4 regions of the Metabacillus litoralis genome follow, and region 3 is predicted to be linked to each of the others. Evidence: riboswitches for the same ligand, from Rfam matches in the RefSeq annotation. Region 3 holds a riboswitch; each other region holds the start of a gene.
The links. Region 3 has a riboswitch for cyclic di-GMP ahead of D9842_RS06385 (sensor domain-containing diguanylate cyclase). Riboswitches for the same ligand answer to the same signal wherever they lie in the genome.
Positions count from the first base shown of each region.

Region 1: it holds a riboswitch for cyclic di-GMP, as region 3 does, so the genes downstream of both, D9842_RS22090 (methyl-accepting chemotaxis protein) here and D9842_RS06385 (sensor domain-containing diguanylate cyclase) in region 3, are expected to answer to the same signal.
Region 2: it holds a riboswitch for cyclic di-GMP, as region 3 does, so the genes downstream of both, D9842_RS07635 (hypothetical protein) here and D9842_RS06385 (sensor domain-containing diguanylate cyclase) in region 3, are expected to answer to the same signal.
Region 4: it holds a riboswitch for cyclic di-GMP, as region 3 does, so the genes downstream of both, D9842_RS00240 (hypothetical protein) here and D9842_RS06385 (sensor domain-containing diguanylate cyclase) in region 3, are expected to answer to the same signal.

Region 1 covers NZ_CP033043.1:4,511,125-4,518,798, forward strand. The annotation lists gene D9842_RS22065 (response regulator transcription factor) at 1-673, opposite strand, end outside; gene D9842_RS22070 (amidase family protein) at 909-2,372, shown strand; gene D9842_RS22075 (MFS transporter) at 2,430-3,164, shown strand; gene D9842_RS22080 (MFS transporter) at 3,119-3,685, shown strand; gene D9842_RS22085 (DUF3237 domain-containing protein) at 3,815-4,279, shown strand; cyclic di-GMP riboswitch class I at 4,695-4,784, shown strand; gene D9842_RS22090 (methyl-accepting chemotaxis protein) at 5,089-6,840, shown strand; gene D9842_RS22095 (non-ribosomal peptide synthetase) at 6,976-7,674, shown strand, end outside.
Region 2 covers NZ_CP033043.1:1,613,071-1,620,744, forward strand. The annotation lists gene D9842_RS07610 (VOC family protein) at 26-385, opposite strand; gene D9842_RS07615 (MFS transporter) at 478-1,404, opposite strand; gene D9842_RS26265 (hypothetical protein) at 1,661-1,801, opposite strand; gene D9842_RS07625 (NAD(P)-dependent oxidoreductase) at 1,898-2,536, opposite strand; gene D9842_RS07630 (nucleotidyltransferase family protein) at 2,618-3,187, opposite strand; cyclic di-GMP riboswitch class I at 3,396-3,481, shown strand; gene D9842_RS07635 (hypothetical protein) at 3,539-3,865, shown strand; gene D9842_RS25755 (hypothetical protein) at 3,981-4,124, shown strand; gene D9842_RS07640 (helix-hairpin-helix domain-containing protein) at 4,212-4,670, opposite strand; gene D9842_RS07645 (DinB family protein) at 4,709-5,212, opposite strand; gene D9842_RS07650 (MOSC domain-containing protein) at 5,435-6,163, opposite strand; gene D9842_RS07655 (GNAT family N-acetyltransferase) at 6,446-7,204, opposite strand; gene D9842_RS07660 (FtsW/RodA/SpoVE family cell cycle protein) at 7,288-7,674, opposite strand, start outside.
Region 3 covers NZ_CP033043.1:1,335,475-1,343,148, forward strand. The annotation lists gene D9842_RS06385 (sensor domain-containing diguanylate cyclase) at 304-1,815, opposite strand; cyclic di-GMP riboswitch class I at 1,980-2,059, opposite strand; gene D9842_RS06390 (ABC transporter ATP-binding protein) at 2,269-2,979, shown strand; gene D9842_RS06395 (ABC transporter permease) at 2,973-3,725, shown strand; gene D9842_RS06400 (PadR family transcriptional regulator) at 3,800-4,330, shown strand; gene D9842_RS06405 (cation diffusion facilitator family transporter) at 4,359-5,219, opposite strand; gene D9842_RS06410 (hypothetical protein) at 5,366-5,929, opposite strand; gene D9842_RS06415 (dihydrolipoamide acetyltransferase family protein) at 6,145-7,386, opposite strand; gene D9842_RS06420 (alpha-ketoacid dehydrogenase subunit beta) at 7,401-7,674, opposite strand, start outside.
Region 4 covers NZ_CP033043.1:50,833-58,506, reverse strand. The annotation lists gene D9842_RS00260 (CoA transferase subunit A) at 1-378, opposite strand, end outside; gene D9842_RS00255 (acetyl-CoA C-acetyltransferase) at 397-1,584, opposite strand; gene D9842_RS00250 (LysR family transcriptional regulator) at 1,724-2,611, shown strand; gene D9842_RS00245 (MFS transporter) at 2,711-4,090, opposite strand; gene D9842_RS00240 (hypothetical protein) at 4,446-4,793, opposite strand; cyclic di-GMP riboswitch class I at 4,865-4,947, opposite strand; gene D9842_RS00235 (DUF2798 domain-containing protein) at 5,139-5,630, opposite strand; gene D9842_RS00230 (ABC transporter ATP-binding protein) at 5,804-6,766, opposite strand; gene D9842_RS00225 (ABC transporter ATP-binding protein) at 6,766-7,674, opposite strand, start outside.

The sequences.
Region 1 (7,674 bases), 2.1 Mb from region 3:
TATACTTATGGCTACTATTATAATCATTACAAATATCCTCTGCTTGCTTATTGTAGTAACAAATATGATTGAAATCATCCATAATGATTATTCCAAGACGAAGGAGATTTGCATATTCTTTAATTGCGTGAAAATGAAGCTCACTCTCTTCAAGTCTATTAGAAGTTGCAAATAGTTTCGATATATATTTAGATAAAAATAGCATCCTGGTTTTGTCCAACGTTGTAAATTGTTCTTCCTCGATCGACCTCAGAAAACTAATTATTCCCGTTAGGCGTTGCCCGTCGTTTAAGCAAATTAAAATGATGTCTTTATTTTTATTCTTTCTAAGAAAATGATAATATTCTGTTTGTTTATATTCTTTATCAGGAAGAATATCACTATAGCATATAACATTGTTCTTAATAAATGAATCTTGATATTTAAGGATTGGATCGCGTAATCTGTATCGCTCTGTATATTCTTTCATTTCTTCATTTCCAATATTAAATAAAATTGGATTAGTAGAATTAATTCCTGTTTCAGTTATACGCCAAAAAACACTTTTTTGATAGCCGAAAAGTTGATTGAAGGAAGTGAGCACTTGTTCTCGAAAGTCTTTTTGTGGGTTCATTATTTCTTCAATAAATTGAAACCTTTTTTCATTTTCAGAAAGTACTTTCCTGCTTAACATTCCTTGGATACATCCCCTTCCATTAATATCATGTAATAAATGTTATCGTTAAAGAGAAGAAAAATCCACACATTTTTCTGAATAATGCAAATATTAAACGAAAAAGTATTTAAAATATTACCCTTTTGGGTGATATCCTTAATTGTCTAAGTGATGCAATAATTACTTTGTAAGCGTTTTCTATAAAGTGGTTATAATCCTTACCAATTAATTTTACTAAAGGAGTGTACTGTAAATGTATCCAAAAAAAGAAGAAAAACTCAATACTATACCAGCAAAAAATAGACAAGATGCTCTTTGGAGCTGGTCAGCAAGTGACATGGCTTACGGAATTCGCACCGGATTGTTTTCTTCACGCGAAACAGTTAAAAGCTGTCTGGAACGCATTAATCAAGTCAACCCAAAAATTAATGCTATTGTCGAAGTCCTTGCTGATGAAGCACTTAGGGAGGCTGATGCCGCTGATCATGCTGTTTTGCGCGGTGAAAAAATCGGACCTCTCCATGGTGTGCCAATTGTCAGTAAGATTAATACGGATCATGCGGGCCACGCTACAACAGACGGGGTAGTTGCTTATAAAGGGCATATTGCTTCACAAGACAGCCCTCCAATAGCTAATTTACGGAAAGCGGGGGGGATTTTTGTTGGCAGAACGAACGTACCCTCATTTAGTTTAAGGTGGTTTTCGAATAATGATTTACATGGATGTACGTTAAACCCGTGGGATTCTACAAGAACTCCAGGAGGCTCTAGCGGAGGCTCTAGCTCTGCTGTAGCAAGTGGGATGGTACCTATTGCACATGGCAATGATATCGCTGGGTCGATCCGTTACCCTGCATATGCATGTGGAGTAACGGGTATAAGACCTACTGTTGGACGCGTCCCTGGCTCAGGTCCTATAAACGTGGACTCATCACTGGCTGTTCAGATGATGGGTGTACAAGGACCACTGGCTCGCAAGGTAAAGGATTTAAGAATAGCTCTTGAAGCCATGTCAGCTCCTGACACTCGTGATCCTATATATGCACAAGTACCTCTGATCGGTGAACCTCTCAAAGGGCCTGTTCGAGTAGGGTTATTACGTGATGTAGGAGTTGCTAAACCAGATCCACTCGTAAACCAAGAACTAGATGCAGCAGCATCGTATTTAAAAGATGCCGGTTATATTGTGGAAGAAGTAGAACTTCCATTATTCTATGAAGCATATAAACTATGGTTTTTAATTCTCTTAGAGGATTTACGTGGAATTTTACCAATGATTGGAGAATTTGGGGACAAAGCAGCTAATGTGAATTTAGAGTATGTCTATAAAGTTTCTGAAGAATTATGGGGTAAACCTAGTCTTGAAAAATACAAACAAGGATATGCTCGTCGAGGTACACTTATTGCCCAGTTGCAGCAGTTCTTAGAAGAATATCCACTCATTCTTTTCCCTAGTTCAACGGAGCAAGCATTTCTCCAAGATGAAGATATAGAAAGTGTTTCTGCGAGTAAACGCTTATTAAATGCCCAGTGGCCAATGGTGTCTGTTCCTGTATTAGGATTCCCAGCTATTTCAGTACCTACCTCTGTAACAAGTGGATTACCGAATGGTGTCCAACTTTTAGGGAGACGTTTTCGTGAAGATACTTTATTTGATGCTGCGGAGATAATAGAAGCACGGTCAAACATGGCAACTCCGATTGACCCTAAATTTTAACAAAAGCAAATGTGTATTTTTAAAATAAGTTAGCTAGAAAAGAAAGGAAGGTAGAGGATGAAAAATCAACTGTCAAATTCATCACGTCTCTATGAGTATCGACTAGTCATTCTTATCTTTTTTGCATGGGGTTTCTTATTTTTAGATAGATCAGCATTGTCCTATATAATCCCTGCTATGGTGGGAGATTTGGAATTAACAACTGGGCAAGTTGGACAAATCAATATGTGGCAAACAATCGGATTTGCTATTTCAGGGCCTATAATTGGTATGATTTCTGACAAAACTGGAAAAAGAAAGCCATTATTAATTGCAGCTATCCTGGCAACCGCTGTATTTTCTGCATTATCAGGGCTTGCAAACTCGTATCATTCTCTGTTAATCATACGATTCTTGGTCGGTGTATGTGAAGGACCAATTTATCCGTTGGCTATGTTAATGATCGCTTCTGCATCTTCCCCGGGACGCTTTGGACGAAATGCAGGCATCGTCAATGCGGGAGTCGCTGTTATCGCTGTTGCTCTTGGTCCAATTCTTGTGACTCAGACTATTTCTATGCTTAATTGGCATTGGGCGTTTGTCATCATAAGTATTCCTAGTTTAATTTTAGGATTACTAGTATATCTGTTTACTAATGAAATAAGTCCTGACAAAATCCACCAAACTGAGCAAAAGCAAAAAACAAGTTTTACCGACATTTTCAAATATAGAAATATGTTCTCTGCATGCTTATTGCAATTTTTGGTATGGGAGGTATTTGGATTTTCTATTCATATGTACCACTATTTTTGACTTCGGTAGGGCAGATGTCTATTGAAAGAATGGGAATGATAATGTCTGCAATGGGGCTTTTGGGAATCCTTACAACGATTGGTATACCAATGTTTTCAGATTATTTTGGTAGAAAAAAGACATTGATTATTTTCGCCCTTTTAGGAGTATTAGCTCCACTTGGTTTATACTTTTTCCCGGTCAGTACTTTCGGGATTATCCTCTTAATGTTATTCGGTGGAATGTTGGGAACTCTAACGCCTATTTTTTTTAATGTCATTCCTCAAGAAACGGTACCACCACATCTAACTGCAACTTCAGTCGCTATTATTATTGGAGTGGGCGAAATCTTTGGTTCCTTTATTGTAGGGGGTTCAGGTGCTTTAGCTGACGTCCATGGTTTCTCTTTCGTCATGATTGTATCCGCGATAGCGACTTTCCTCGTAGCTATCATAAGTTTTGGACTTATTGAGACTAATCAAAGAGTCAAGAAATCCAGCATATCTACCGTTACCGTTGAAAAAATAGCCGAAACAAAATAACAAGCACTTGGCAAAGGGTCAGGACTGCCTGTCGGGTAAGGTCCTTATGAACTAAGAGGGCTACGGCTTGTACTCTATTAAAAGCGAGGGTCTATTTCATAATAGTTAACTAGGAGGAGTTGATTCATCTTGTCATCGATTGGATTAGAATTTGTATTTCATGCGTATGTGACGATTAGCAAAGAATTAGAGATTGGCCCAGTCTCAACCGGTATTCGGAATATAGCACCGATAACAGGAGGAACTTTCGAAGGAAAAAACCTAAAAGGAATAGTTGTTCCAGGTGGAGCTGACTGGCAGTTAATTAGGGCAGATGGAATAATGGAAGTAGAAGCTAAATATACACTAAAGACAGATGACAACGCACTTATCTACGTAATGAACAACGGGATCATAAACTTACAAGAACTTCCACCTACTGGTTATGCTAGAACTTGCCCAAAGTTTGAGGTTTCACATGACAAATACACTTGGCTGTGCAAATCACTGTTTGTAAGTACGATTACCCCTATGGTAGATGAAGCTACACCTATGACACTAGAAAATAAATCTATGCTAAGTGCCGTGTCTGTTAATTTTTACCGTGTAACGTAAAATGAGATATTTAACGGCGATGATACATCCATGTATTCAAGAAGGGTTGTAAATTAGTAGATCTTCAATTAGACAGTAATGTTTTAATAGTTTAATGTAACACTGTTTGCTTTGAAATGTAACATCTCTTTAGTTACCTCGGTTTGATTAGCAAAACAGCTTAAAGTGGATACGCACAATTCAATATCTTCTTGAATGTTCTCTTTATGGAGTGTAGCTTGATGCTCACTCCTTTTTACTTTTAATGCATAATCATTTCAGAAGATTCATCTACAGCATCTATACCATAACCCGGAAGGTGTCCCAAAATCTATACTTATGACACCTTCGTTTATTTATCGGAATATTCAGTATTATTATTTCCGTATACCAATTATGAGAAAAGTATGATATATTACTTAGGGCTATATATCTAATTTAATATAGGCAAACTATTTGAAAAAATAGGACGCAAAACTATAGGGACTAAATACTAGACATAAGTATAAGTCAGCCAGTTGCATTTCATTCAATTACTACGGGGATTGTGTGATTCTTTTGGGCTACTTCTTATTGAAGTAGCTTTTTATTTTTAGGCTATTTTATAGCTTTATGTTGATTTTTCTACTTTGTTGATTGAAGTGAATGGTATTAGACTCCCTGACTGTCAGCAAAAACGATTTCCTTCAGTGAAAGCACCAACCAAGTTTAACAAAGATTATTTTTAAAAGAGTTAAGCAATTTGATGATATAGCCGATAGAATACTTGTAGCAATTTTTTGTTATTTCGCAATAGAATTTGATTAATAAGTTAAGGGAAGTGTACAACAATGAAGAAATGGTATTCTAATATATCATTAAAAACAAAAAGTATTTTATTTAGTATCATCACGACTACTTTAGTTGCTATTTTAGTAACGGGGGTAAGTTACTTTGTTAATTCTAAGTTTATGTTACAGAATCTTGTAACAGATGCTGAACAAACTGTTGAAACGTGGTCACAGGATATTGATCCTAAAGATGTAATGGAAGTAATGGAAACAGATGATGAGAGTAGTGAAGCTGCTCAGCGTTTGATCAGTCATTTTGATCAATTATCAAATTACCAACCTTCAGTTGCACAAGGTTATATCTTTGGTACCGAGCTGGAAAATGGTTCAGAAACGAGTTTAGTTGCTTCACCAACAGAATTATTAGACATACTTAAAGCGGAAGCGGATTTAACAGTTGGGGATATGTATGGTCAGCCTGATAATATTGTCAAGCTAGTAAAGAAGCTTACGGCTGAAAAGGAAATAGTGGTTTCTGATATTTACTCAGATGGTTTAGGAACTTGGATTACAGTTGCCAAACCATATGTGGATGAAAATGGTGAGGTTTATGCTTATTACGGAATGGACTTTAATGCACAAAGCTTTGTCGATAGCCAAAGAAATATCTTAATGACTGTAGGAATTATTCTATTAATTGTCGTTTTAGTTATTGCTGTGCTGGAATATTTCTTATTAGGAAAACTATATAAACCGATCGGTGAGCTTGCTAGTGGGATCGAATCTGTCACAGCAGGTAATTACGATGTGAGATTAAAAGAGTCGAATGATGAGATAGGTAGGGTAGCAGTAAGCTTTAATGTGATGGTTGATAATATAAGAAGTTTAATTAATTCGATTGGATCTGCTTCGAAGAATACGTCAAGTAACTATGACTCATTGTTCACTTCTGTAAGTAATACTAGTGAAAAAATGGATCGTATTACTACTGACGTGTCAGAAATGTCAGGAAGATTTGAATCTCAAAGTGGATCTGCTTATGAGATTTCCTCTTCATTACAACAATTGTCTGCTGGAGTAGAGACAGTGGCTCGTAATATTTCTAATGTTAGTGAAGGATCGAAAGAAACTGAGAGTCTTGCAATGAAAGGGAGTGACTCAGTTGATCAAGTAGGAAAACAAATGGGATTGATTAATCAATCGTCTCAAAACTCCGAAAAACTTATTCGAAATCTTAATGAACGTTCTAATGAAATTCATTCGATTGTTGGTCTGATTACAAGTATTTCTGAGCAAACAAGTCTTTTATCCTTAAATGCTTCCATTGAAGCAGCAAGAGCAGGGGAGCATGGGAAAGGATTTGCAATTGTTGCTGATGAAGTGAAAAAGCTAGCTGAACAATCAAAAGGTTCTGCAGAAAAAATTAAATCATTGATAGATTATATACAACAAGAAACAGAAGAAGCTGTTATTTCAATTAATGATGGGGTCAAATACGCGAACGCTGGTGTGTCTCTTGTAAAAGAGACAGGAATTCTTTTTGCTGATATTCTTGATTCTGCGCGCAATGTGTCTGCTCAAATGGATGAAATATCTGCAGCAACAGAACAAATGTCTGCAGAAAATCAACAAATTACAGCTACTTTTGAACAGTTTACAGATTTAACAACACAAAATAGCGATACAGTTATTTCATTAACAGATAGTATCAAGGCCCAGAAGGTTTCATTTGATACAATTGTTGATTCGGCACAGGATATGAAAAAGGTAATTGATACTCTTGAAGAAGCTGTATCAACTTTAAAAGTATAGTACTTAAAATTCTTTATTATTCACTAGGCCTATAGGGAAAAAGTCTCTATAGGTTTTTGGTGCTAAAAACTTTGCAGAGGGATCATTTTAAAAACTAAGGTTATTTTCAAATAAATAAGTAGGATGTGTTTATAGATGACAACATTAGTCAAACAAAAGCCTGTGAAGGTACTATCAGTAGAGGATGAGAACTTATGGTCAGGAATTAATCATACAGACCAATTTTTCCCTACTAATATAGGCTTACATAATGTTTTTGTGGAAACAGCTACCATGTATCCAGAGCATATAGCTGTTTCAGATGGTCGAGATCGAACAATTACGTTTAAGGCTTTAGACGAGAAATCGAATATGGTTGCTAATTATCTGATTTCACAAGGAATTCGAATTGGCGATTACATTTCGGTTTTTATGGATCGAAGTATTGAAGCAATTATTGCGATGCTAGGAGTTATGAAGTCTGGGGCAGTGTATGTGCCATTAACACCAGAAAATCCTGAGGAACGTAATCAATATATTATTAAGGATTCCTCGAGTAAGCTTGTACTAACATCTAAAGAACAAAAAGATATTTTAGCTAATTTAATGATAGAATCAGCCGTTCCTTATCTATCTATTGAAGATATTTCAGAAGAGAATACTGCGCCAACGGTCGTTGTTGAAAATTCTAACCTTGCTTATATTATATATACTTCAGGATCAACTGGTACGCCAAAAGGAGTAAAAATTCGCCATGAAAGCATTGTTAATTTTGGTTATGCATTGAAACGTGAATTTGCTATTTCTCCATCGGATGTATTAGCACAATTTTTTATGTTGTCTTTTGATGCCTCT
Region 2 (7,674 bases), 280 kb from region 3:
AAACTAACTCCTTTCTTGTCCTTTATCATTCGATAACGCTGATCATGTTTCCATTTATGTCGGTTAAATCAAAACGCTTAGGCTCACCTGTTCTTAAGTCAGATACAACGACCTTCTTTTCAATAAGCATATTTCTAACTTCTTCCACATCTTTTACAACATAATTAAATGGGGTGTATGTCGTAATAGGTTGAAAGTCAGGAATTTGGACAAGATGAAAACCACAATTCGGCGCAATTGAAAGCCCGCACATTCTATCGTTTTTCCAACGTAAATCAAAAGAAAATATTTCTTGATACCATAATAATGATTCTTCAAGATTCCTGACAGGAAGAAATACAGCATCAATACGCTCAACAAATTTTCCAGTTACTTGTTCCGTCATTTAACAGATCTCCTCTTTCGCTAAAATTTAATATGTAAAAATGCCCAAAATTAGTAAAAATAAGGCAATTATTCGATCCTAAAAATACATTTTTAGTAGTGAATATAGTAGTACTGTCCTGATTTAGGGTCGTACTGAAATAGGGAGTAAAAATCTTCTGGCTTTACTTCTTCTTCATAATCCATATCAATTTGAACATATTCCCATTCCTCATCTGATAATTGATCTATCGTTAAGGATATATTTTTGTCTGCTAAAAGCTTTTTAATATTTAAGGAGTCTTTAAGGTTATACTTAAAGTAAGTAAATGGCCCAAATTCCTCAGTATCACCATTTTTCAAAACAAATTCAAACTTCCATTTAAAGCTGCTGCCGGATGATTTTTTAAAACCATCACTAGTTATTTTCCCTTTTAAATAGGCATGTTTTACATCAGACCATGGAATTTTTTCTTTTTTTCCTAAGGTACTGATAATGAGCTCATCTTGATTAATCGCTTTATAATCATCATTTATCATCACTGAAATGAGGATGGTAAAGATAAGATTAATAATAAACGTATATCTGAGTGAATGTTTACTGTTCTTCCAACCTAACACAAAAATGCCGGCGAATGACATAAATGTTATAAGTGAAACAAATACAATCGTATAACCTAACCATCCTTCTGAAATATTTGCAAAATAAATATTCCCTGGACCTGCTAGTCGCTCCAGTTTATTGCGACCCAATGAATCTACAAAATTAAGTAAAATCGGGGTTATGATGGTGATTAATACATATACTCGCACTCTTTGATTAACAAACAAAGAGCGTAAATTAGATACCTTAAATTTAATAGCTGATTTTCCTTTAAATAATAAAAGTGCAAGAATTAAGGGGAAGATCCCTAATATTAAATACATAATAAGTGTTATAACAACGGGTTCTCCATAACCCAATCCAATTGATACAGCGCCAAAAATGACTGAGATGATCAACAAAAGGACACCAAAAAATTTCCTTATCTTCATTATCAAAGATGATACCCCCTTCCCCTTTTATACGGATGAGTATCCATTGAGGATTCAGTAAATGAGTAAACAGTCCAAAAGTCGGAGTGTAGGTTCTGGGATTTTTATAACAGAGGTACTTTGTTTTTAGGTCTTGTTTACTTTTCGTCCATTATTATTACTTGTTTTTCCTAGAAAAACAAAGGCAACAAGCAACGTAATCATACTACTAACAAAGAAGCCCACTGCGTATGTAGAAATATTCCCTTCCGATACTCTATCATTAAAATCCTAAAAAATGGATTCCGATACCATCACCATCAATATTTGTTCCAAACGACCTTAATTCTAGTCCTTTGTTTACCAACTGAAAAGCAATGAAAATAAGAAAAATAAAAACAATCCAACGAATAATTGCATTCATTTTATAGCCCACCTTTACAAAAATAAGAAAGTTACCATTTTTGATGTAGCTTTTTCGTGACACTAAATTCGCAAGTAATCAGTATACCCGGTTTTATTAATTTGAGATAAAGGGTGATTTTTGTATGTACTCTAGACTTTTAACTTGGTTAATGATAAAAGTCGCTATATCTTGATTTGTTATTGTAGTACCCGGCATATCTAATAGATTTTCTTTTATAAATCCCTTTTCCATGCCATCAACTATAAATGGAAGCCTAATTAGTGTCCACTTAATTAACGTGTTACGGCTAAGAATTTGCCATTCCTTTTTCTTATCGGTCATCATATTAGAATAGATACATTCAAACATCTTTGCTCCCACTCTATTCATAAAGCTCTTTTTATCTCCATTAATAGTTAAAGAGCCACCTGTAACCCCAATATAACGATCAATTTGTAATTCAGCCATTACCTCAAGTATCATTTCCGTTACATTACTATAAATCGGTTTCTCTCTGATTGGCTGGCCAAAAGAATTAATAACTACTTGACAATCTATTAGTAGTTTTTGAATATCCTCCAATTTTTGCACATTTCCTTCTACTATCTCAATCCTTTCGTCTCTGAAGCTTAACTTTGCTGGATTTCTAACAAGCATACGGACTTGATAACCGTTTTCTAACGCTCTAGAAGCAAGATAACGTCCTACCTTCCCCGTCCCACCAATTATAGCTATCTTATAAGACTTATCCATAACTATCCCTCTTTTAATCAATTTAAGATCACTTATACTCTGTTTTAGCTTAAGTTAAGACTCAATATCATATAAAAACATTTAATCGTTCCTAATATGGTGTATCTTTAAGTTAAACCAAATAGATCGCCAATTCTTCTTCGCTATTCGATCTTCATAAACCTCTACACGTTCTTTTGATTCTAGAAAGAAAGGTGTTGGCTTGACTTCTAAATTTACAACATCATTAATTCCGTGTGGAGCTATTAATTTTATATGGCCTTTTTCATCTAACTTTAAGCCAAGAGATGTAGCTGTTTCTGGAAATTTTGATATCGCATCTACAGAAGATAAATATGGAGGTAAATTACTTTTTAAATGCATTCTTGCTTCGTTCTTTACCGACCAAGGTACATCTGGCATTATGGTTTTTAGTTTTTCCTCAAGCATCTTTTCCTCTACTTCATTTATATTAGTAGAATCAAAGTAGATCACATCAACATCTGGAAGTCTCGTCCTTTCATTAAAATGATGAAGCGTGTCCCATATTTTTGAGCGAATAAATCCAGCACATATCCACCAATCCGGTAAGCCTAACATTTTTACAGATCTTAAAATCTCCATCATCCATTTATCCTGTTGTACAATTGAAATAATTTCTTTCTCATTCATTCTAAAAACCCCTATAAAAAATATGTAAAATTAACTTTGATATCACCAAAAATAATCATGCTATTTGATATTTACATTCGCCATTTTACCAATTAATCCCTTTCTTTTTTAACATAAAGCTATGTTAGTAAGATATAGTAAATAAGAAATAATAATTTTGTAGAATTTTGTTGAAATATAGGATAAAAGTCTTTAAAATCCTATATATAGTTGATAAAGGCAAACTTATCGAAAGGTAAGGACGCAAAGCTACGAGTCTAAAGTCTTAAAGACTATGACAGTCGGGTTGCCAATAGTTTATAGATTAAATAATGATTGATTGGTAACCCATTTATTAATGGGGGGATTATTATGAAGGATACTGAGATACAAGCTGCAATTAAAAAATTTAATCAATTATTAATGAGGTACCCTGATTCAAAGGAATCATCATTTTATTTTACTAATTTTCTTAAACAATTTCTAAGAGTGAAGAGCACAGCATCAGAAATTTGTTTAGTCTCATTTGTGACAATCATTGAACATGAAAAGCCAGAAGTATTCTATGAAATTCGTAAACGTGGAGAATATGATAATGTAATGAACTTTATCATCCATCTTACTACTGACTACGAGAAGGCTAAAAGTGATTTGAACAAACTAGCCAATGGTTCAAGAGAAATAGTAATTGTCCAATAAGCACTGATATTTTGAAGCATATCGTTATATAAAATACTAAAGTTTTATTTGTATTTTGGCATCTATAACGATTTTTAACGATCATATATTGATAAATTTTAAGGAATGATTAGAATTGAGTAATGAATGGATTAAATTAGTTGAGCAGTTAGAAAAAGAAGGAATCACACCAAAAGACGCAAATCAAATGATCCGCGGATACCAAATGATTAAAATGGTAATGAAAACCGTAAATGACATTGGAGAAGAAGAAGAATAGGATTTTTATCATTTGACGCGATGTAACTAAAGAGTACTTTGTTTACATAAAGAAGACGATCATTTATGAAAAATGATCGTTTTTTTATTACGTATACCAAGCATTTTTAGGTCTGTTTTCAGGGAAACCCACTTTTTCTCGATATGCTTTTCTCTCTTCAGTGAAATCAAACCATTGCTTATGGCATTTCGGGTTATTAGCATAGTGAACAACACAGCGAATTTGATCTTCAACACAGCTGTCAGTCCATACAGTTAACTTTTGTTCTAGTTCATCAAAAAGAGCAGCAGGATTTTTATCTTTGATTTCTGTTAATGAAAAAATATTTAATTTATAAACCAATTTTTCAGCTAATTTGTAACCAATAGAGGGTACAGTTTGAAATTCTGCTAAACCTTTTAAAGCTTTAGCTCTTGTGTTCGATATATTCAACATTTGTGCAATTTGTTCTGTATCAAAAGTATATAACTCATTTACACGAACTTTTACTCTTCTAAGCTGGGATTTTTCCTCGTCAGATAGAAGCAATTTAATAGATACTCCCATTATTCTCCTCCTATTTTGCAGCCAGACCTTCTTAATTTTTATATAGAGAATTCTTTTTCAGGCAATCCTAATATGTCTGTATTTTCTGGAACACGACCAAGCTGACGTAACATTGCAACTATTTGTCCCTTATGATGCGATTCGTGTGTAATTGAATGGAAAAGTAATTGATGGGGAGTTTTGCTTATAGCCCCACTGCCAGCTTTCCAGGCAGGCTCTTTTTCAATAAACTCATCAAGTTTGTTTTTGAATTGTTCGAAAACTTTCTCTACATAGTCATCAGCTTGTTGAAAATAGCGTTGAATATCATCTATTTTCATTTTATAAATAGTTTCCTTTGCAAGTAAAGGAGATGATGTTTCTGAAAGGACAAAAGAGCCTAACCAAGCATGATAGCAGCCCGCCACATGAACAAGAGAATCTCTAATACTCTTAAAACCAAAATCAAACTCTTTCGTCATATCCTCTTTATTCAGTTCTCTACACTGATCTAACAAAATCTGACGTGTTTGTTTGACCCATTCATATTCTATCTTCTCCATAGATCCTCCCACCCTTTTCCACTGGAAAATTTTTCTTATTATTATACACTAATATACATGATCATTACACCTAATGAAGATGAAATCTATCCTTACACGACAATCCATAGATTCTTTTATTTTAATTAAATATACAAACTCTCATAAACCAGAGCACTCTTATCCCAACTATTCGTCTATGAACAGCGTATACTATGTATGTATAATGCCATACCTCTAATCCTAATCTAAAAGTAAGACTTCATCACCTACTTGAATTCGTCCTGTTTTTGTAACAGAAGCATAAACCCCAAAATGATTATTTCTTTCTTTTGCAACCGTTTTAAGTAATGTGGCATCCTTTTCAGCATTTTCAGGATTAACTGTAATAATCATACATCTCTCGCAATGCCTTTTTAATTTTATTTCAACTTCATTTCCAATTTTTATCTGTCTGTTAAACCATTCCTCTTCAATAAACGGAATTTTTTCATTCAAGTCTATTAGTAAATTCGGTCGGAAACGTCTGTGTTCCACATTTGTTTTTCCCCACATTTCCTTTAATCTATTTAGGGAGGCATCCGTTACCAGCTGAATATGTTCTTCTTCGATTGCTCCTAATGGTACGTGTGACGGGGTAAACGTAATCGGTGAAATTTTACACTTAGATTTTTCTTCTATTTCTTTCGTGAGTTCTTCATTTCCCCAGCTAAACACCTTGCCTTGCGGAGTAATTACTTCAACATTTGGATAATCTTCTTGCGATTCCTCTCCAACAAATCTTGCTTTATATCTAGCCATTTCAGGAAACTGCGTGATCGTTAAAAACTTCCCTTGTCTCGTTTTATCTAAAAAGGCATGACTACGGTCTCCGTATAAACCATATTCCATAACTTGTGTTTCTTGTACATTCTCTCCATAAAAGGATTTTACAGGATGGCGAATAATTTCTTTAATATAACCTATTAACATTGTAATACCTCTCATTATTTTAATTTTTGATACACTAAAAGTATAACAACATTTGGTAAAATACGCCTTTCTTTCATATAGCGTTGAACTACTTTCCCCTCAACCCTAAATCATAAAGCCTACTACTTGATATCCTTCATAATCTCTCATATTTAAATGTTCCTGACAATTAATATGAAAAAGAGTAGTATTTTCATAGATACTACTCTTTTCTGTATGTGTGGCTCATTAATCCCTGAATTCAGATTAATGCTCCCTAAACATTTATGTCATGATTAAAAACTAATCTTGGTATACTTTTTGAGCTTCATATTTAAATCCACAATACTGATAATTTTGTTTTTTGTACATTTCTCTCGGAGTGTCTTCTCCATCTGCTATTAAAATTACCGTCTTTTCGGGAAATGTTTCCATTACAAATTTTTGTAGTCTACTTGCTATTCCTTTGTTTCGGAATTCTTCTTCAACAGCTAGGTTATCTATTTCTGCCGTTTCACTTGAGATAATGATATCAACATAGCCTGCTGGATTTCCTTTATAATACGCCAAGACCTGCAGAATATAGGGTTCTTTAAATTGACGTTTTATAAGGTCTTTTTTTTGTTTTGCAAACTCACTTCCATACTCTAAATCATGCTTATACTGGAGAGCAAGATATAATTCTACGTTTTTTTCTGTCACTGCTTGAATTTGTATATCAGGATTATTCGTTAATGCTGGGAAGTCTTTTGGTAGAATAGCAAATAATTCTATAAACCCAATCTCATAGCCTTCATCCGTCAGGTAAGCATTAAGTTCTGTTGTTGGTTTTTGATTAGCAGGAAAATAAAACTTAACATGCTTTTGACCGTTTTTCTGATGATATTCCCTTAAGTACTTTTCAACTGGTTTAAATTCAGGTAATGTTGGTAATTTCTTAAACTCTATAAAATTACTATCATATCTAACTAACATCTCAGGATAATGAAAGTGTCTATATAAATCATTTTCAGCCACTATTTTTCCAAGCGTATAAATATCTTCAAATGATACTTTTTCCATTGATTATTCTCCTAATTTTCAAAGTCTTCCCTCAATTTTATCATTAAACAATTAGGCTCGTAATGTTTCTTTTCACATTAACTCTAGCTACTTATAATTATGCTTTTACGACGATATACGCTTAATACGATTCCTATTAAAACAGCATTAAACAGAGTTGGCATGAATCCGTAGCTAATAAACGGCAGGGACATTGAAGTCATAGGGAATATCCCAAATACCATTCCGATATTACTAAACAACTGGACTGCATAAAGTGTTACCGCCCCTACAAGAAGAAGTTTGCCATATGAATCATTTATTTGATGAAAAACAACGACAATTCTTGCTACGAATAGTGAGAGAATAATGACAAGGATCATGGCAAACATCCAGCCGTAATAATAAGTAAAGGTAACAAAAACAAAATCTGTATGGGCCTGAGGAATAAACTCACTTCCTGTTGAGTTTCCAAACCAGCCTGCATTATA
Region 3 (7,674 bases):
ATTGGAGTTATGGTCTTCATCGAGGTTATGAAGACCATTTGTGGTGGTTTTGATCGGAGTTATGGTCTTCATCACGGTTATGAAAACCATTAATAGCTGTTCCGAATAAAGTATTGGTTATCATTAACTCGATCAACGACAGTACAACCTCTTCCCTTCCCTCATTCGTTGTTCATTATCCGACAGGACGTGCTTTACCCATCTAGCTTTGTAAACAAGTAAGACTACTATTCTCTTTAAACAAATGAAAAAAGACCAGACCCCCAGTTAACTAGATAACTAAGATTCCGGCCCTGAATAGATTCATTTTCTCAACTTCACACCATGCTTTTCTTCATACATCCTTTTATCTGCTACACTATATAGTTCATCCATGATTTCTCCATCAAGAGGATAACGACTAATACCAATACTAGCCGAAAGAGTTATTTGTTCTGAATCTGATCGTTTCATGGGGATAGCTAATTGCTTGCGGATTTGTTTGATAATGGATTCTGTTTTATCAATCGTTAGTAATAAAACAAATTCATCACCGCCTAGTCTTGCGGTATGATGCTCATTTCCAGCTGCTTCTTGTAAAATTGTTGCAAGGTATCGTATCGCATGATCACCTGCTTGATGACCTAATGTATCATTTATTTTCTTTAATTTATTAAGATCTAGCAAAACAAGGTCAAACATTTCTTTTCTGCTTATAAGCTCTTGAATTTTCATCTCAAAAGCAGCACGGTTTGATAAGCCTGTTAAAGTGTCATGATATGCAAGATAATTCTCATGCTTCACCTTGTTTCTGGCTTCTGTAACATCTTTTACAATAACAAACTGAAGTGTTTTTCCTTCTAGTAAAATAAAATCGGAGTCAAACGATAAAATTATTTCTTGCCCTTCTTTATTCACAAATGTTAGTTCTTCGTTTGTAAGTCTAATTCGTTTTTGAAAAAATGTTTGATGTGCTTTTATAAACGTTTCCTTATCAACTCCACTTAAAAAAGTTAGGATCGAATTTTGAATAAGTTCCTTGTTACTAACACCTAAATAATTGGATACCTGAGGGCTAGCCTCATGAACAATCGCATCTTCATCCATAAGGAGGATCCCAAGTGGAGATCGCTGAAACAAGATGTTATATCGTTTCTCATACGATGATAAATAATCATATTTTGCCATACTAAGGAAAATGGCGTATGCCCAAAATAATGAACCGTGCGGAATCAAGAAAGTGATAAAATTAAATTTCGTATGCTGTAAAAGAATGGAGCCCACTAGCATCGTTATTGTCCATACAAAAAATGAGAGCATTCCTCTGAACCATAGTTTTGCTGCTTGATTTCCCTTTTTCATTTCCTTTACGGCTAAGAATAGGTTTACAGCAAGATAAGCAAAATCAACAATCCATAATATAATTAAGCCAGGACCCGGAATAAATGAATTTTCAACCTCTTTTAACATCCATGAATCAATTGGAATCGTTGCGATCATAACTATTCCTGGAATAAATAATAGCTTAAAGAATTTCCCGTTTTTTCCCTTATACATATTTGCATTCATTAAAATGAGATGTAAGGATAACAAAGCACCAATGGCTATAGATCCATTTATCCAATAAACAACAATTTCATTAATATATTTAGGAAAAATTAGGGAAGCAGTAAATACTCCGGAAAACCAGAGAGACGAAGATAGAAATAATAAGCTACATGTCATATGCTTCGAACTGTGGCGATTATGACTATAGACCATACCTGCCAGAAAAATAAAGATTGTTGCCGGAATAAGATACATTATACTAAAAAATAAAATTTGCAGAGTCCTCACCTACTAATTATCGCTAAATGGTGTTAAAACCTGTCGGCACTAACCATATATCCCTCTAAGAAACCGATTTAATTAAACAAGTTAGTTGAATATTCTTAGAATCTCATTACAAGAAAGCCAACACAAAACAAAAAAACTGCTTAGCACAGCAGTTTTATGTAAAGATATGTAACCCGGCTGTCGTGCTGTGCGTAGACCCGTGGCTTTGCGTCCTATGCTTTCACATAGTTTGCCAAAAAATATTCTTTTAAAGTAGTATAGTCTATTATTACTAGAAATGAAATAGCTATTTTTTTACATATATGAGTCCTCTTTACCATAATTAACTAAGAGTATAGCGAACGATGTCGAATTGTTATTGTTTACTTCACAATGGTTACGACTTATTATTAAGTCAAAGATAAATAATCAACGTTGAGTAAACAATATTAAATATCGAGGGAGAATGATTAAATGGCGTATATTAAAGCGGATAATATCCAAAAAAGCTATGGTAATAGAAAGGTTGTAAATGGTATTACACTTGACATTAAGAAAAATGAAATTCTTGCTGTAATTGGCCCTAATGGTGCCGGAAAGTCAACAACCATTGAAATGATCGTTGGGTTGCGGAAAGCTGATCAAGGAAACGTTAGGTATTGGGATGAAAAATATAAAACACAAATTGGCGTTCAACTTCAATCTGTTCCCTTCTTCCCTGGCTTAACCGCACTTGAGAATTTACAGCTGTTTGCAGCATTTTATAAAATACAGTTATCAAAGGAAGAAACAATGGAATTGCTAACTCAATGTGGCTTAGCCGACTGTAGTCATACCGATGCATCAAAATTATCTGGTGGTCAACAAAAAAGATTGGCGATCGCTGCAGTACTTGTTCATGATCCTACCATTGTCTTTCTAGATGAACCTTCAGCTTCATTAGATCCAAGGTCACGATTAGACATCCATCAAATCATTCGCAACCTTCATACAAAAGGAAAAACAGTTGTGTTTAGTTCGCATGATATGGATGAAGTTATCAAGCTAGCAACAAGAATCATCATGATCGATCAAGGTCGAGTTATCGCTGAAGGTGATGCTTTACACTTATGTGAAACATATAAAGTCAACAATCTTGATTCGCTTTATTTAAAACTCACTTCGAAGGAGGAAGTAGCATGGTAAACACAATTTTTCGATCCATGTTAGTGACATCATTAAGAGATAAAATTACGTTGTTCTATTCATTTATGTTTCCACTTGCCCTCATCATTGGATTAGGATTTTATTTCAATGATGGTGAAATGCCGGTCAAAATTGTTTCTGGAGTCACCGCTATTAGTACGATTTTTTGGGGTATGCAAGGAATTGCCTTTCAAGTTCATTTTCAACGAAATAAAGGCGTGTACAAATTTTTAAAGCTCACACCAATGCCAACGATGTTATTTGTTTCAATCATGATCCTTGCAAGAACAGTCATTGGGATAGTCGTGAACATGGTTGTTTGGGGATTTGGAATGTTGTTTTTACAAATTGATATTACCTTTGGTTCCTTCTTAACAACATTTCTACTAATTGTGATTGGCACCCTTTGTTTTACAAGTATAGGCTTTGTTATTTCAAACCTTGCGAACAATGAAGGACAAATCAATATGTTCTCAAACCTGCTACAATTACCGATGATTTTTATGAGTCAGTCGTTCTATTCGTTGCAAAACGCACCAGACTGGGTCAAAATAATTGGAAAACTGTTACCTTTTGAACATTACGTTAAAGGATTAAGAAACGCTATTACGTTAGATGGAAGCATTACTCTAGCACTCATCATCCCACTAGCTTTTATGATTGGCTCACTAGTCTTGTCTACTTACACATTCAAGTGGGAGTCGAGCACAACGACAATGAGTAAGAAATCAAAGAAGCTTGCCTAATCTTCTTTACCTCTTACATTGGATAATGCTATACTAATACTCAATATTGAGTATTTTGCGTTGAGGTGAAAGAAGTGGCACGTTTAATGGTATTAGGCATTCTACGAACAAAGCCAATGTCTGGCTATGAAATACAACAAGTTTTACAAGTAAGTCAAACAGATCGTTGGGCTGGGATCCTTCCTGGCTCCATCTATCATGCATTAAAGAAAATGGAAAAAGAAGAATTAGTAGAGATTGACTCAATGGAGCAAACAGGACATCGAACGAAGGCCATCTACAAAATCACGTCTAAAGGTGAAGAAGAATTTGTGAATTTGTTGAAGGAATCTTTATCAGCCCCTTCTGTTCAGCTACCAACACAGCTTTATACAGGGTTGAGCTTTATTGCAAGCCTAGATAAACATGCTGTGCTTGAAGCACTTCACTCACAAAAGCAAATCATCGAAAAGGAACTCGAGCAACAAAAACAAGGAATGCGATCAAAAAAGCAATATATTGAGATTGACGAGATCACTTCGTTAACGTTTCAAAGCATTTTTAAGCAATATGAGCTGCAACTTGAGTTTCTTGAATCATTAATTAATGTTTATGAGAAAAAGTAAAAAAGGGAAGAATCCGCTCTTCCCTTTCTTAGTGTGGCTCTATATGGATATGAACTCTTTCAATATTATACATATCTCGAAGTCTTTCCTCGATTTTATCTGTAATGCCATGTCCCTCCACTACTGAAAGAGTGGATTTCACAAAAACGATCGCATCAACTGTGGTTTGATTTCCAGAAACGCGAGCCTTTATATCTTTTACGAACGTAACTCCTGGTGTATTTTTAATCGTTTCTTCTATTTCTTTTAATTTCTCCGCATCATAGCCATCTGTTAAATCATGAACAGCTTCTTTAAATATTCCGTATGCAGTATGAATAATGATTAGCCCCACAATCCCTGCAACAATAGGATCTAAAAAGCCCCAACCTAAATAAGCTCCAACAATCCCGATTACGGCACCTATACTCACTAAGGCATCAGAACGGTTATCCTGTGAAGCAGCATAAAGTGCCTTACTTTCAAGTTTTTTGGATAAATTACGATTATATCGATAAACAAAAAACATGAAAATCGCACAAAATAAAGCAACAAACGCTGTAAACAGCTGTGGTGTAGTCTCTGCCGGAGATCTTAGATTATTAAAAGCATCGACAATAACTTGTATACCAACTGTAAACATAATGATCGAAGCAATTAACGAAGCAATTGTTTCTGCTCTAGAATGACCATATTTATGATTCTCATCAGCAGGCTTTTGGGCAAACCTTAGTCCGACTAAAACAGTTACAGATGCAATGACGTCCGTTAAGTTATTTAATCCATCAGCTTTTAAGGCATCTGAATTTCCCATATAACCGGAAATTAGCTTAACTGTAGATAGAAAAACATAAGCGGCTATGCTGATCCATACACCTTTCTCGGCTTTCTTTAAATTAGTATTTTCCATCTTTTCCTCCCACTACGACCTAAAACTTATGTAAGTATATATAGTCATTAGCTTTTATTGGGTATTTTATTACTTGAAGGAAAGGGAGAAAAAAATAAAAAACTGCTTGGTGAATGAAACACCAAACAGTTAAGGTGAAATTTACTTTAAACTTTTTTACGTAGTTCCCTTTTTTGAAATAAATTTAATGCCAGTGTAACTCCCGTAACCCATATCCAACTATAAACAATGGAAAAAAGAAGAATAGATAAAATAACACTCCACCCAATATTCGGTCCTACAGATGGTCCTAACACAGGAAATTGTGCAACAGTAAGAATAAAAATAATGCCCAAGAAAAGTGCAATTCCTGAAGATAAAGCAATAGTCATTTGTTTTTTACATACCTTAAAACCTATCCCCATTACAACGCCTAATAGTCCTTGTGTCATTAGATAAACATATGCCTCACTTGGCTGTATCACGCACAATAAAAGGAAAATAATGAAATAGGATATCGCTCCACTACCTATAGACACCAGTGATGCTAAGATGATGGGAAGTGTTGCTAAAGCACTAATAATGAATCCGAATCCTCCCAGCATACCGAAAGCACAGCAAATGGCTCCAACAACCCCTGATCCTACACCGTATAAAACCATTTTTAGTAAGCTTGTTTGTTGATTTTTCCAAGGGTTAACCAAATGTAAATCACTTTTAACCCTACCCATCCTATAACACCACCTATTCATTTTTTCTGGTGTGTTTAAATCTCCATCAATAAGGTATGAAGAAGTTGGGTGAAATAGAATGACTCTAGAAAAGGTTCAGCCTTGCATTGTAAATATGCAAGAAGGATGATATCGAAACAAAGTTACATGAAAAAAGAAACTGTAATCGACAGTTTCTTTTTCATGTAAAACAATTTGCAACGATATTTACATTTCTATAAGATAAGTAAATAAGGATTTTCTAAATAATAAATAATTCTTCCCAAAAACTCAGCAGCTGGTGCTCCATCGATGATTTGATGATCAAACGTTAAGCTTAGTGGCAGTTCTTTGCTCTTCATTACTTGACCTTCATCATCAAGAGTGAGTTTTTCTTGAAGACTTCCCACCCCTAAAATACCTGATTCAGGTGTATTTAGAATTGGAGTGAAATATTCGACACCACTTTGCCCTAGGTTTGTTATAGTGAATGTTGAACCTGTTATTTGTTCGTTTGAAAGGCTGCCTTCTCGTGCAGATTGAGTTGTTCTTGAAATGTTTGCACTTAATTCTTTTAAGCTCATTTGATGAGCATTCTTTATGACTGGTACCATAAGTCCATCTGATAAAGCTGTTGCCATACCAAGATGAACTTCTTCAAAGGTTCTAAGTCCATTTGTATCCTGTTCATACCAACTATTTATTTCAGGGTACTCCTTTAATGCAAGAATTGTTGCTTTGGCGACATAAACAGTAAGACTAAGACTACCTGCGATTTCTGTTTCGGTCAGATGATTCTGTATATTGTTTTTAAATTTTGAGAATGCAGTCAAATCAGCTTTTCGATGTATCGTTAACTGTGCGGATTGAGCTAAACTACTCCTCATTCGTTTGGCAATCACCTTTCGCATTCCTGTAAGTCCTGCCCCAAGGTTTGTCTCAATTGTGTTGACTGGAGTTGAAATGATTTCAGTCGTAGGAGCTATCTCCCTAGAAGAAGTCATTTCATACGCTTCAATATCTCTTTTTGTAATTCGGTTATTTCCACCTGTTCCTTGAACTAAAGCGAGATTTATATTTTTGTCTTTTGCTAATTTCCTAGCAAGTGGACTTGCAAACACACGTCCTGATTGTGTTTCTATTTGTTCTTTGGTCAATATTACATTCTTCTGTTCTTTTTCTCGTTTTTCAAGTGTACGATCAGGGGATGAGTTGGCAGGTTGAGTATGGATGGTTTCACCTTGTTGAGCCACAATGCCAATTACCTCTTTAACTGGCACTTCAGCTCCCTGCTGTGCGATCACTTTTACTAACACCCCATCATCTGGTGCTTCTACATCCATCGTTAATTTTTCCGAACTAATGGAGCAAATCGGCTCTCCCTTTTTTACAGCTTCACCTTCTTGTTTGAACCATTCATCGACATTACCACTCGTCATGGTTAAGCCTAACTTGGGCATTAAAACATCTGTTGGCATGATTGTTCACCACCTTATACTAAGATTCTCTTTTTTAAATCAAAGATAATATCTTCTGCTACTTTTAAGACTTTATCTGCATTTGGAATATAAAGCTCTTCAAGGTTCTTTGCAAAAGGAACAGGTGTGTTCGGTGCACAAATACATTTAACTGGCGCATCTAAAAAATCAAATGCCTTGTCTGAAACAACGCTTGCAATGTCTGTAGCTGTATTATTGTGAGGATTCGATTCATCAATAACAATTAACCGGTTTGTTTTTTTAACAGAATCTATGACAGTCTCCTGA
Region 4 (7,674 bases), 1.3 Mb from region 3:
AGGTGTTCCTACACCAGCTGGCGTATAGAACGCTGGGATTCCTGCTCCACCTGCACGAATTTTTTCTGCTAACGAACCTTGGGGTGTAAGTTGAACTTCTAATTCTCCACTTAATACTTGTCTCTCAAACTCTTTATTTTCTCCAACATAAGAAGATACCATTTTTTTAATTTGTTTATTATTTAGTAGTAAACCTAGTCCCCAATCATCTACACCACAATTATTCGAAATAACCGTTAAATCTTTTACATTTTTATCACGAAGAGCTTTAATAAGATTTTCAGGAATTCCAACTAATCCAAAACCACCGACCATTAATGTCATAGTATCTTTAATTTCTGCAACCGCTTCTTCAAAGCTTGTAAATATTTTCTTCATCCTCTATACCCCTCTCTCTTAATAGGCTTCAATAATCGTTGAAACACCTTGACCGCCACCGATACATAATGTTGCCAATCCATATTTGCCATTGCGACGTTTCAGTTCGTGAATAAGTGTCGTTAATACTCTTGTTCCACTCGCTCCAATCGGGTGTCCCAATGCAATAGCTCCTCCATTTACATTTAATTTATCTTTTGAAAATTGAAGATCTTTTCCTACTGCTAACGATTGTGCTGCAAAAGCTTCGTTAGCTTCAATAAGATCTAAATCTTCAACTCTTAATCTAGCTTTCTTTAATGCTTTCTTAGTTGCCGGAACTGGACCAATTCCCATAATACCCGGATCAACGGCAGCACTTGCATTTGCTCGAATCGCTGCTAAAGGCTTTATACCAAGTTCTTTAGCCTTGCGCGCACTCATCATTAGTACTGCAGCAGCACCATCATTAATTCCCGAAGCATTACCAGCTGTTACCCTCCCATCCTTTTTAAATGCAGGTCTTAACTTTTCCAGCTTTTCAACAGTTGTCCCAGGCTTAACATATTCATCCTTATCAAATAGAACGGGTTCCCCTTTGCGTTGCGGGATCGTAACCGGCACGATTTCATCTTTAAATCTTCCTTCTTTCAAAGCCTTTTCTGCTTTTTCCTGACTCCATGCCGCAAATTCATCCTGTTCCTGACGTGATAAGTTGTATTGATCACAAATATTTTCTGCCGTAATCCCCATATGATAATCGTTAAACGCACACCACAATCCATCATGAATCATACTGTCGATCATCTTTTGATCACCCATTTTGTAACCTTCTCTTGCTCCCATTGTAAGGTAAGGCGCTTGACTCATATTTTCCATTCCACCAGCAATGACGATTTCGGCGTCACCTGTTAAAATTGCTTGTGAAGCTAAGTGAACAGCCTTTAATCCAGAGCCACACACTTTATTAATCGTGAAACTGGAAACATGTTGTGGCAAACCTGCTCCTATCGCTGCTTGCCTTGCTGGATTCTGACCAAGTCCTGATTGAAGCACATTCCCCATAATCACTTCATCTATCATATCTCCATTAACTCCTGCTCTCTCCATCACCGCATTAATAGCAATTGAACCTAATTGAACAGCACTTATATTTTTCAAGCTTCCGCCAAACTGTCCTATCGGAGTTCGTAAAGCGCTTACAATTACAACCTCATTTTGACTCATCTCCAAGTTCCCCCCTTAATAAGAGTTTATTCTGAAGCTTTGTTCTATATTTACTTATTAATTTACAGCAATCTAACTTATGAGTAAAATGAATAATAGTTATAAAATTTATTACAAATCAGAATAAAAGGTGATGAGCTTGGAATTAAAAGATCTTCGTTATTTTACTGAAGTTGCTAACTATGGAAGCTTTACAAAAGCAGCGGTAAACACTTATATTTCACAGCCTACCTTAAGCAAATCCATTAAAAAACTGGAGTCAGAACTAAAGGTAGAATTATTCGAACGATCAACGCGTAAGCTGATGCTGACTGATGCTGGAGAAATTGTTTATAAACAAGCTCTTAAAATTTTAGGAAGCACAGACGAACTTTCTAGATTATTAGATGATTTAATGAATCTCCCAACCGGAGAAATTAAAATCGGAATTCCACCTTTAATCGGAACTCTTTTCTTTCCTACTATTGCAAAGAAATTCAGACAGCTTTATCCTGAGGTTTCCTTAGAATTAATCGAACTTGGTGCTAAGAGGATTGAACACTTAGTAGAAGAGGGGCAAGTTGATGTCGGGATGATCGTCTTACCAACTGATGCTCGCAAGTTCAATATCACACCGTTTATTAATGAAGAATTTATGCTTTATACCAACAAATCTCACACATTGGCAAACGAAAAGAAAGTTAACCTCCAACAATTAGCTGAAGAAAACTTTATTTTATTTAATAGAGAGTTTGCCTTACATGAGCTCATCATTAACCATTGCAAGGAAGCAGGTTTTCATCCAAATATCGCTTATGAAAGCTCTCAATGGGATTTGATCACTGAACTAGTCGGAGCTGAATTAGGAATAACACTCCTTCCAAAATCAATTTATGAAAAAATGGATAGCCAGTCTATTAAGATGATCCCCTTAGCCTCACCACCAATGTGGGAGCTTGGAATTATTACAAAAAAAGATCGATATCAATCGTATGCGGTTAGAGCGTTATTGGAGTTAGAAGTGCCTGTCACTTCCCGATATTTGTAGAATGATGTCAATAAAACCAACCTTATTACTGTGCAGGTCTTTTCAAAAATGAAAATAACCTACTCCGGAGAATAGTCTCTCCACAGTAGGTTATTGTATTTAGACTTGGCGTCTCTGTTTTATTTCCTCAATGGCATCTTCACGAACTTTACCAGAGAATTTGATGAAAAGAATTGGAATGGCTGCAATGATACCGATTACAGCTGGAGCTAGCGTAAATCCAGCAAATATTCCATTAACTGTTTCTGCAGTTTGACTTTGTGAAGCAGCTTGATATCCAATAAAGGTTAAGATAAAACCAACTACTAACCCTGTTATTGCTCCTTGACACTTACTTGTAAAAGATTGTACTGCGAAGGAAATAGCTTCAAAACGGTTTCCAGTTTTCCATTCCCCAAAGTCAATGGAATCTGCAATTAACAATGAAACGATTGTTGAGTTAATTAAAGCAAATAATAAGGTGATACCATTTAAAATAAAAACAAGTGGTAAGTTGTCATAGCCAATTAAGAATAAACTTAAAAGAACTACAGCATTTGCAATTGAACATGTTAGAAAGATATATTTCTTTTCAAATCGCTTTGTTAAAGCTGGCACGATAATTGGAATTAAAAAGACAATTGCCAACGCAGGTACATTTAACATCGTCATATATGAAATACTACCTAAGTTATTAACAGCAAAGTAGACTGAAAGTGATTGAGAAATTGGCATTGATAGTCCTAAGAAAGCAGTTAATAGCGTTAGCTGTAAAGGTCTATTCATTTTCAAATAAGCCAATGTTTGTTTTAAACTAATCGTCTCATTACTAGATTTAACTCTTTCCTTACATGTAAAGGCCATAACTAACATAAAGATTAGTGCTAAAACAGATGCATAAATAGCTAAATTTGAGTAACCTCTACCCGGATTTATTCCATCAACATAAGCTACAATTGGCCCTCCTACTAGCATTAGAAGAATTAATCCTACAAGTGTTGAAACACGGGCTATCGATACTAATCTTGTTCGTTTTGTTTCATCCTGTGTCATGACAGTTGAGAAACTCCAATATGGAACATCGAAAAATGTAAATGCTAGTCCCCATAAAATATAGAATACTAATAAGTAAGTGAATTTCCCTGAATCAGAAAGATCTGGACCATTGAAGAGAAGAATTGTTAATACAACCCAGATGATACTACTTACTATTAAATAAGGTCTAAATTTACCATATCGTGTTCTTGTTCGATCTACAACGATACCAGCAATTGGATCTGAAATGGCATCAACAATTTTGGCAATAAAGAAGATTGAACCTACTGCTAATGCTGATACTCCAAAAACATCTGTTGCATAAATCATTAGATAAACATTAATAAGACCAGATAGTAAAGAGTTGCCTAATCCACCTCCAATATAAGAAGCTGTTTCTCTCTTTTTCAATTCTGTTTTTTGAGTACTTTCATAGTACAAATCATAATTTCTTGCTGTCTCCATTTTATTACACTCCTTTACTTGTTGATTTCACAATTGTAGCGGTTTCATCTTTAACCTATATTACTTCACTTTTAAAACTATAAACTCAAATACTTAGTTAATTAAACATATAGTAACTAATGACTAGATTGTAGTTCGAATTTCTTAAGTTACTTACATATTAGCAATCGCTTTCAAATAAAGTAATGTTAAAATGAAAGCGACTTCTTACTCGAATCAAAGATTCACTTTAGTTAATAAGATGAATTTCTTTAAAGCACAAGAAAACTACATTAATGCACCAAATATCTTCTCCTTATGCATTACATTTTGTTTCCAAAAAAAAGAGAAACAGTATCTGTTTCTCTCATAATTATTAGACTTCTCTAACTTCTGCGTTGGTTAAACCTGTGTTTCTAGCTAGCCTGCTTAATTGTAGCTTTAATATTGCATTTCCATTAATATTAAAAACAACTTTTTTGAATCCTGATTCCTTGTACATTCTGTAAGAACTCTCCAAGCTTGGAATCATTTCAGGTTTTAAAAGATCCATAGAAGTACAATCTATTTCTAGCACATACTCGCTAGCATTGATACGATTCACTTCATTGTTATAATCTCTGACGAAGTTTTGCACATCAGTAGGTGTAAATGTTCCTCCGACAAACATATCAAAAATCTTCGTGCTTGAATTTACTTTCATTTGATAACTTCCACTTGCCATAATATTGCCTCTCCTCTTTGTCATGTGTGGTCTAGATGAATAACCAAAAGAAACAATACATTTTTGTTTGATTCTGTAACTTGGCAATCATAGCTATAGCCTTAGACCCATAGTTTTGCGTCCTTATTTTTCAATAAGTTTGCCTAATTGACATCAATAAGTCTAAAAGACTAGTTAAATGTACCTATATATTATTATACGAAAAAGAAAATAATTCAATATATTTTTTTCTTTTAAATTTTCCCCAATCTATGTACAAGTTGCCATGAAACCACTTTAACTTACGAGTTTCCCTTTACAAATTAAAAAAGCAAGCAGAATTAGCCTGCTTACCTTTGTAGTCCTTTACACTGACTCCACCATGCTTCTTGTTTCACCTTTAACAAACTTCATAAACAAAAATCGAACAAGTGGCCCCATAACAATAAGCTGAAGCGGAAATGCTAAAGCAAAGTTCTTAGCTACTGTAGACAGGTAGCTTTGTAAAAAAGAATCTGTTGATAGCCCGTTCGTTAAATAAGCAGCAATTACTCCATAAAGTGACATGAAAATGACCATACCCAGCACCATAAAGAATGAAATAGACAGGATCATAAAAATTTTCTTAGACTTATCAAATGGCAAAGATAAGGCAATCTTCTTCGCAAAAGGACCAACTAAAAATAAATCAAGTAACAATGCTACAATAAATGCACTTAAAAGTTGAACAAGTCCTTCTATAAATGAAATTTCTCCAAGCATTCCAGTAAGAATCATATTATAAATCCCCATCACAATGACCATACCGGTACACATCATCAAACCAAAATAAATCCCCTCTTTTTTCGTTGTTGGCAAATTACTCATCCTTCCTGTTGTTTGTGCTTTTGTAAGTATATCGATTATAAAAATTCCTCGTAAGTGAACATTTTGTGAACAATAGAGATTATTTAAGAACATAGAGGAAACAAAAAAGGCTTCAATCCATAGTTGGAATTGAAGCCTTTTTGCTTATTATTTGAAGAATTTAATTAATAAAGATGACACGCAACATACCGTCCCGTTGCCACTTCCTTCAGTTGTGGTCGCTCCTCCTTGCAAACTTGCATACACTGTGCACATCTTGTATGAAAAGCACATCCACTAGGCGGATTATCAGGACTAGGAACATCACCCTTTAAAATAATTCTCTCTCTTGCTCCACCTACTTTAGGGACAGGAACTGCTGATAACAATGCCTGTGTATAAGGATGCAGAGGTGCTTTATATAAGTTTTCTTTATCGGATAACTCTACCATTCTGCCAAGATACATAACTCCAACTCTTGTACTAAAATGCTTAACAACACTTAAATCATGAGCAATAAATAAATAGGTTAACTTAAATTCCTCTTGTAGATCACGCATTAAGTTTAACACTTGTGCCTGGACAGAAACATCTAATGCGGAAACAGGTTCATCTGCGATAATAAGATCGGGCTCTAGCATTAAAGCTCTCGCAATTCCTATTCGCTGACGCTGACCACCACTAAATTCATGTGGATATCGATGGGCAAATAATCTATTTAAGCCAACCTTCTCGAGCATTTCATCTGCCTTTTCTTCACGCTCTTTATTACTATATAATGAATGAATTTGGTATGGTTCCATCAAAATACTTTTGATTGTTTTTCGTGAATTTAAAGAAGAATAAGGATCTTGAAAAATCATTTGCATGTCTTTTCTATATGGTCTTAGTTCTTTAAAAGACATGTTAGATATGTTTTTACCTTTATAAAGGACCTCTCCCTCGGTAGGCTTAAACAATTGAAGAACAGTTCTACCTAGTGTAGACTTACCACAACCACTTTCCCCTACAAGACCTAATGTTTCACCCTCAAATAATGAGAATGTCACATCATCTACAGCCTTTACACTGCCAGCTTCTCTACTTAAAATTCCTTTTTTAATAGGAAAGTATTTTTTAAGATTTTTAACTGTTAATAATTCCTCCATCACCCTACGCCACCGTCCTCACTATAAAGCCAACAACATGTAAATTGATTGTCAGATATTTTTAGTCTTGGTGGAATCAACTGATAACAAGACTCTGTTGCATGTGCACATCTTGGTGCAAATCGACAGCCTGCTGGCATTTCTTCAGGCAATGGGACAGAACCTGGAATTGCATGTAAACGGTCTTTTTCGTCCGATAAACTAGGGATCGATTCTAACAATCCTTTCGTATACGGATGCTTTGGATTATTAAAAATTTCAGCAACTGTGGCTTCTTCAACAACTCTACCAGCATACATAACAATGACTCTATCACACACTTCTGCTACAACCCCTAAATCATGCGTAATTAACATGATTGCTGTATTAAATTCCTTTTGAAGTGTTCTCATTAAGTCAAGAATTTGTGCTTGTATTGTCACATCAAGGGCAGTTGTTGGTTCATCTGCGATAAGTAATTTGGGATTACAAGAAAGAGCCATTGCAATCATTACCCGCTGTCTCATCCCACCAGAAAGCTGATGCGGATACTCAGTTAAGATTTGATTTGCTCTTGGAATCCCAACCTTTTCAAGCATTTCGGCTGCCTTAGCATTCGCTTGTTTCTTATTTAAATCTGTATGATTGCGAATCATTTCCACCATTTGATAGCCAATTGTAAGTACCGGGTTTAAGGAAGACATTGGGTCCTGGAATATCATTGCGATTTCATTTCCTCTTATTCGCTGATAGTCTAAATCAGATAACCCGTTTATTACTTTCCCATTAAATTCGATGCTGCTATTTTCACCCAATTGACTATATTCCTTTGGTAATAATCCCATCACCGAAAGAGAAGTAACACTTTTACCGCATCCTGATTCTCCCACAATTCCAACTGTTTCTCCCGGCATTACATTGAAGCTGAC